One region of the Comamonas sp. 17RB genome, then DNA from elsewhere that is predicted to be linked to it. Evidence: predicted binding sites of a transcription regulator. Region 1 holds the regulator's gene; the other holds the start of a gene.
What was found. The regulator FNR, encoded in region 1, switches genes on or off when oxygen is low (the NO sensors DNR and NnrR bind a similar motif). The targets are predictions, from matches to a motif close to TTGATNNNNATCAA.
Positions count from the first base shown of each region.

Region 2: the regulator FNR is predicted to act here: its motif matches at 2,203-2,216, upstream of QM470_RS07475 (universal stress protein).

Region 1 is NZ_JASHHY010000005.1:61,090-64,640, reverse strand. Features, by position in the region: gene hemN (oxygen-independent coproporphyrinogen III oxidase) at 1-896, opposite strand, end outside; gene fnr (fumarate/nitrate reduction transcriptional regulator Fnr) at 1,104-1,826, shown strand; gene QM470_RS10410 (hypothetical protein) at 1,995-2,255, opposite strand; gene QM470_RS10405 (DUF349 domain-containing protein) at 2,428-3,551, opposite strand, start outside.
Region 2 is NZ_JASHHY010000003.1:256,645-260,195, reverse strand. Features, by position in the region: gene QM470_RS07485 (Bug family tripartite tricarboxylate transporter substrate binding protein) at 1-703, shown strand, start outside; gene QM470_RS07480 (enoyl-CoA hydratase/isomerase family protein) at 722-1,501, shown strand; gene QM470_RS07475 (universal stress protein) at 1,698-2,141, opposite strand; gene QM470_RS07470 (heavy metal translocating P-type ATPase) at 2,250-3,551, shown strand, end outside.

The DNA of each region.
Region 1 (3,551 bases):
GCATCTTCCGGCAGTGCGAAGTGGTCCATGCCCACATAGACATAGCCAGCCTGCATGAAGGCATCGATGGAGCCCGAGAGCATGGACAGCTTGTCCGAAGCCTCCGGCAGGTCTTCCTGCGCAATGCGGCGCTGGGGCTTGAAGCGTTCCGGCAGATGCGCATAGGCATACAGCGCGATCCGGTCCGGCCGCAGCTGGCACACCTGCTCCAGGGTACGCTGGAACGATGCAGCGGTCTGCTTGGGCAGGCCATAGATCAGGTCCACATTGACCGAGTGAAAGCCCAGCTCGCGCGCCGCCTGCACCAGATCGAAGACCTGCTCGGCCGGCTGCTCGCGGTGCACCGCCTTTTGCACATCGGGGTCGAAATCCTGCACCCCGAAGCTCAGGCGGTTGAAGCCCAGCTGCGCCAGATGGGCCAGGCGTTCGCGGGTGACGGTGCGGGGATCGACCTCGATGGAATATTCGCCCACCGCTTCAAAACTGAAGTTGGCGCGCAGCATATCCATCAGCTGGGTCAGCTCGGCATCGGACAGGAAGGTGGGAGAGCCGCCGCCCAGGTGCAGCTGGCTGACCGCCTGTCCCTTGCCACAATGCGCCACCTGCAGAGCCACCTCTTTTTCCAGGTACTGCAGATAGGTCTGCGCGCGTTCATGGTGCTTGGTGATGATCTTGTTGCACGCGCAGTAGTAGCACAGGGCCTCACAGAAAGGCACATGCACATACAGTGACATGGGAAGCGCCTTGGCCGCAGAATGGTGCTTGCGCTGTTCCAGCGCCAACACATAATCATCCTGACCAAATGCTTCAATAAAGCGATCAGCGGTGGGATAAGAGGTATAACGGGGCCCAGGCACGTCGTACCGACGCAAAAGCTCCGGCGTTACTGCTGTCATTGAATATTCCTTAGGTGCTGTACGGCACTGTGCCGCAGCCCGGGGAAATTAGCCTTGATGCATATCAAGACATTCAAATACCATACCTGAGACAATTGACTCACATCATTCGCACAACTGAGCACCCCCTCTCTCGCCTCCCAGCCCGATAACCTTTCAGCGTTACGTCCAATGGCCCGTTCAGCGGGAGCCCAAGGCGTCAGTGCCATGACACCACCCCCTATCAAAGTCACCTGCTCCAACTGCAATCTGCGTGAACTGTGCATGCCCACAGGCTTGAATGAGCAGCAGTTGCACCGTATTGACGATATTGTGGCCACACGCCGCAAAATCAAACGGGGCAGCACCTTGTTCCGCAATGGCGAGGCATTTACTGCGCTCTATGCCATCCGCACCGGTTTCTTCAAAACCTGCGTGGCCACGGAAGACGGCCGTGACCAGGTGACGGGCTTCCAGATGGCGGGCGAGATCATCGGCTTGGACGGCATCGTGCACGACCACCACACCTGTGATGCCGTAGCCCTGGAAGACGCCGAAGTCTGCGTCATGCCGTTCGACCGCCTGGAAGAGCTGTCGCGCGAAGTGACGGCCCTGCAGTCGCATGTGCACAAGGTGATGAGCCGCGAGATCGTGCGCGAACACGGCGTGATGCTGCTGCTGGGCAGCATGCGTGCCGAAGAGCGCCTGGCCGCCTTTGTGCTGAACCTGGTGCAGCGCCTGCACACCCGGGGCTTCTCGTCTTCCGAGCTGGTGCTGCGCATGACGCGTGAAGAGATCGGCAGCTACCTGGGCCTGAAGCTGGAAACGGTCAGCCGCACCTTCTCGAAGTTTGTCGAGGAAGGCCTGGTCGAAGTGAAGCAGCGCCATGTGCGCATCCTGGACACCGAAGGCCTCAAGCGCATCGTCAACAGCCAGCACGCCTGCGAGTGAGAGCAGCCGCCACCGCGGCGCGGCTCCAGCACCCCCGCCTCCTTCCGGAGGCTTTTTTCATGGTGCCCGGCCTTGCCGCACCACGGCATTCCTGCACGTCGGCAGTGCGCGGGCCTGCCCGCACAGCCCTGCGGGGGGCCGCTCCCTCCCCCACTTCACAGAGGCCGCTCACAGCGACGGAACGCGGCGCTCCTGGGCATTGAGCTCCTGCGGGGACAGGGCCAGCAGGCTGGTCATGGCCGATGCCATCATGATGATGGCCCAGAACAGGAAGAAGGCCACCGTGCACACGCCCAGGCGCGACACCTCGCCGTAGGCCGACAGCCACTGCATTTCCAGCGGGTCGACCACGGCAAACACCAGCATCTCCATCACCCCGGCGGCCAGAAAGGCAGGCCAGGCAATCCACATCCAGCGACGCAACAGCATGGGTCTCTCCTTGTTGTGGCAGGCAGATGCCCCATTGTGCGAGCCTCTGCCTGCCGCGTCACCGCCTGCAGCGTCCCCACAAACCCTGAAAAAGGCATAAAAAAAGCCAGCCGGTAGGCTGGCTTGCTGTGGCTGCAGCGCAGGTACCGCAGGCCCTGCGCTGGCGCCCGGCTTACTTGCTGCCGCGCAGCAAGGCCTTGAGTGCGCTTTGCAGGCGCTGGGCCGCGCTGTCGCTGCGCTCCGCAGCCAGCACCGCCGCCACATCCTGCTCCCAGGTGGTGCGGGGATCGGTGGCCTTGCGGTTGGTCAGCAGCTGCAGCTGCAGTGCACGGCGTGCGGACAGCTGGTCGGCCGGGGTGGGCACGTCGGCAGCCATTTCCAGGCGCAGCAGCGACTCGGCGGCTTCGCCCTTGGCGGCTGCGCCCACGGCGGCATGCCAGCTGTTGCGGGAAGCATTGCTCAGCTTGCCCAGTTCCTGCGCGGGCGGCACCAGGGCCGCATCGCGCTTGGACCAGGCGTCCATCAGCTGGGTCAGGGCTTCGCCATGGGCCTGGGCCGTCAGCTTGCGCAGCGCAGACTGGGCGTGTTCCTGGGCTTCACGCTGGGCGCGGAAAGCCGCATCGCCCAGGCGCGGGCCACGGGCCGGGCGCTCGAAACGGTCACCGCGGTCACCGCGATCCTGGCGGGGGCCGGGCTTGCGGCCACCAGCCGCCGCAGCCGGGGCTTCCTTGCGCATGCCGGGGCGGTCGTCGCCACGCACGGCCTTCACCGGGCGGTCGGTCGCCACGGGCGCAGCCGGTGCCGCCGCGGCAGCTGGCTGGGCGGCTTCGGCCGCAGGGGCGGCACGCAGGGCTTCTTCCAGCGCGGTCAGCGCGGCGCGGATCTTCTGCGCATCGCCTTCGGCGTTGGCGGCTTCCAGCTGCTGCGAGGCTTCCAGCACCGCACGGTCATGGGCGCTGAGCGATTCCAGATTGACGGCACGGCTGCCGCGCTCACCACGCTCGGCCGGCTTGCGGCTGAAGGCCTCGTCCAGCGGCTTGCGGAACGCATCCCACAGCTTCTGTTCCTGGCGGCGGTCCACCGGCACTTCCTGGGCTTCGGCCTGCCAGCGTTGCTGCAGCGCCTTGATGGCGGCGATCTGCAGCGCCGGGGCTGCGCCCAGTGCCTGGGCTTCCTCGATCATGGCCTGGCGGCGCTGCAGGCTGTCCTTCTGGGCCTGCTGCAGCGGAGCTTCGGCTTCGTTGATGGCCTGGCGCCATTGCTGTTGCAGCTCGGCATACAGCTTCTCGCCCACAT
Region 2 (3,551 bases), on a different contig from region 1:
GGGCGGCGTCAGCATGCTGGCCTCCCGCGCGGTGCAGCTGCAGCTGGACGTGGACCTGTACGAGGATTTCGCGCCGCTGGCGCTGGTGGCGCAGATGCCGCTGGTGCTGCTGGTCAGCCCGCGCCGACTCAATGTGCGCACCTGGCCCGAGCTGCTGGCCGAGCTGCGGCGCAAGCCCCAGCGCTACCGCTATGCGTCCGCGGGCATTGGTACCTCCAACCATGTGGCCGGTGAATGGTTCAAGCTCGAGACTGGCGCCTTGCTCGAGCATGTGCCCTACAAGGGCTCGGGGCCTGCCATGCTGGATGTGGCGCAAGGCAATGTGGAGCTGATGCTGGACGGGCTGGCGTCGGCTCTGCCGCACCTGCAGGCGGACCGGCTGCGGGCGGTGTTCGTCACCGGCCCGCAGCGTTCGCCGCTGCTGCCCGATGTGCCCACGGCGCACGAGCTGGGCCTGGACGATTTCCAGTCCATGCCCTGGTATGGCATTTTTGCCCCCAGAGCCACTCCTGCTTCCGTGCAGGCGCGGGCCATCGAGGTGTTCCGCAGCATGGCGGGGGCGCCCGCAGTGCAGAAGGAGTGGCGGGCCATGGGGGCCACCTGGCCGGGGCTGTACGGCCCGGAATTCAAGCAGTTTCTCCAGGACGAGATGAAGCATTGGGCGCGCATTGTGCGGGAGACCGGCGCAGCGGCGCGGCCCTGAGATACCGAAAGCACCACCATGACAGGACAGATCACGCTGCGCCCCTGGAGCGCGCAGCCGCAGCATGCCGGCATCTGGCGTGTGGGCATCGACCACCCGGGCAAGCTCAATGCCATGTCGCGCGCCATGTGGGTGGCGCTGCGCGAGACCCTGCAGGCCGTGAATGCCCGCAGCGATGTGCGCTGCCTGGTGGTGCAAGGGGAGGGCGCGGCTTTTTGCGCCGGTGGCGATATCGCCGAGTACCCGGGCTTTCGCTTTGACGAGGCGCAGCTGACGCATTTCCACGAAAGCGAAGTCTGGGGCGGCTTGCAGGCCTTGCTGGACTGCCCGGTGCCGGTGGTGGCCGCGATCCGCGGTGCTTGCATGGGGGCCGGGGTGGAAATCTCCAGCTGCTGCGATCTGCGCGTGGCGACCGAGGACGCCAAATTCGGCGCACCGATTGCCAGGCTGGGCTTTCCGATGGCGCCCCGCGAACTGGAGCTGGTCGGGCGGGAAGTGGGCAGCATGGTGGCGCGCCGCATGCTGCTGGAAGCGGCCGTGTTTTCTGCCGCCGAGATGGCGCAGCACGGTTTTCTGGGACCGGTGGTGGCTGCGGAGCAGCTGGACGCCGTGGTGCAGGCCACGGCCGAGAAGGTGGCGGCCTTGTCGCCACTGGCGGCGCGCCTGAACAAACAGGCGATGCGCAGCCTGGCCCAGGGCGGGGTGCCGGCGGTGGTGCAGCCCTATGCCTATGCCGATGATGCGGAACACCGCGAAGGTATCCACGCTTTTCTGGAAAAGCGCAAACCGCAGTTCTGACCGGGTGTGGTGCACGGGGTGCAGGGTGTGTGGCGGCATCGCCGCAGCCTGCTGCTGCTGCTACTGCCGCAAAGCAAGCACCGAACAACCTGCACGAAGCAAGCAATAAACAAGCAATAAACAAGCACCAAAGGGGCCGCATGCGGCCCCTTTGTCACATTAAGGCCGCATTAGCGACCCAGCAGGGGTCTGCGCCTTAGCGCAGCACCAGCACGGGAATCTGCGAGTGCGTGAGAACATGCTGCGTCTCGCTGCCCAGCAGCAGGCGCTTGAGGCCCTTGCGGCCGTGCGAGGCCATCACGATCAGGTCGGCTTTTTGCTTGGTGGCTGCCGACATGATGGCTTCGGCCACGAGGTCGGACTTGGCAATGCTGGTCTTGACCGTCACGCCCACGGCTTTGCCTTCGGCCTTGACCTTGTCCAGCATGGCTTGCGCCTGTTCGGCCCACTGCGCCTCGATGCGCTTGATTTCGGCGTTGTCCACGGTGACACCACCTTCCAGATAGCTGCGCGGATAGCGGGGAACCACTTTCAAGGCCACCAGCGAGGCACCACAGAGCTTGGCCAGCGACAGGGCGTTGGCGACAGCTTTGTCGGAAAGGGGGGAGCCGTCGGTGGCCACCAAAATGCGTTCGTACATGAGTTATCTCCTTAATGGCAAGTGGACAGGTCAAAGCTTAGAGCGATCGCCAAGGGTGGTCTTGATGCACATCAATACGCTTATCATCGCGCCCATTACGCTTGAACCATGTCCCACGAAACCCTGAATCCATCGCAGGCAATGGAGCGGACCGTGCTTGATTCAGGCCGCCTGGAGGTCCCCGGCAACATCGCCCTGCTCGATGATCCGCTGGAGTGGGGCTCGTTCGGGCGCCCTGCAGGTGCGCCCGCTGCGCAGGCCGACGTCGCCGATCCGCTGCAGGTTCCCCTCTGGGAATCGAACGTGGTGCTGGGCGGCATGCACTGCGCCACCTGCGCGCTGACCATCGAGGAAGCCTTGCGCACCGTGCCCGGCGTGCAACGGGCCGATGTCAGCGGCTCCACCCACCGCGCCAAGGTGCAGTGGAACCCCTCTCTGGTACGCCCCTCGCAATGGATGGCGGCCATCCAGAAGGCGGGCTACGGGGTGTTGCCTGCGCGCGACGCCCATGCGCGCGAACTGCGCCAAGCCGAAAACCGCCGTGCACTGTGGCGCTGGCTGGTGGCCGGCTTTTGCATGATGCAGGTGATGATGTACGCATGGCCGGCCTATGACGCCAAGCCGGGCGATCTGACCTTGGAGATGGAAACCCTGCTGCGCTGGGCTTCGTGGGTGATCTCCATCCCCGTGGTGCTGTTTGCCTGCGGCCCTTTCTTTCGCAGTGCGTGGCGCGATCTGCGCACGCGCAGCATCAGCATGGACCTGCCGGTGGCGCTGGGCATGCTGATCACCTTTGTCGTCAGCTCCATGGGCACCTTCGATCCGGCGGGCCCGTTCGGCAAAGAGGTCTATTACGACTCGCTGACCATGTTCGTGTTCTTCCTGCTGTCCGGCCGCTGGCTGGAGTTGCGCCTGCGCGACAAGACGGCCGGTGCACTGGAGGCGGTGATGAACCGCCTGCCCGACAGCGTGGAGCGCCGCCTGCCCGATGGCGGCTGGGAACGGGTGACGGTGCGCCGGCTGCAGGCCGGCGATGTGGTGCGGGTGCTGGCGGGAGAGGCGTTTCCCGCCGATGGACAGTTGGTGCACGGCCAGACCCACGCCGATGAAGCGCTGCTGACCGGGGAGTCCACGGCCGTGCGCAAGGTGGTGGGCGATACGGTGACGGCCGGCAGTTTCAACCTGGGTGGCCCGGTCGAAGTGGCCGTCGACATGGTAGGCGCGCAGACTCGCTTTGCCCAGATCGTGGAGTTGATGGAAAGCGCGGCTTCGCAAAAGCCGCGCCTGGCGCAGCTGGCGGACCGTGTGGCCAAGCCCTTCCTGGTGGTGGTGATGCTGGCGGCACTGGCCGCCGGCGTGTACTGGTGGCCCAGCGACCCGGGCCACGCCATGATGGTGGCGGTGGCCATT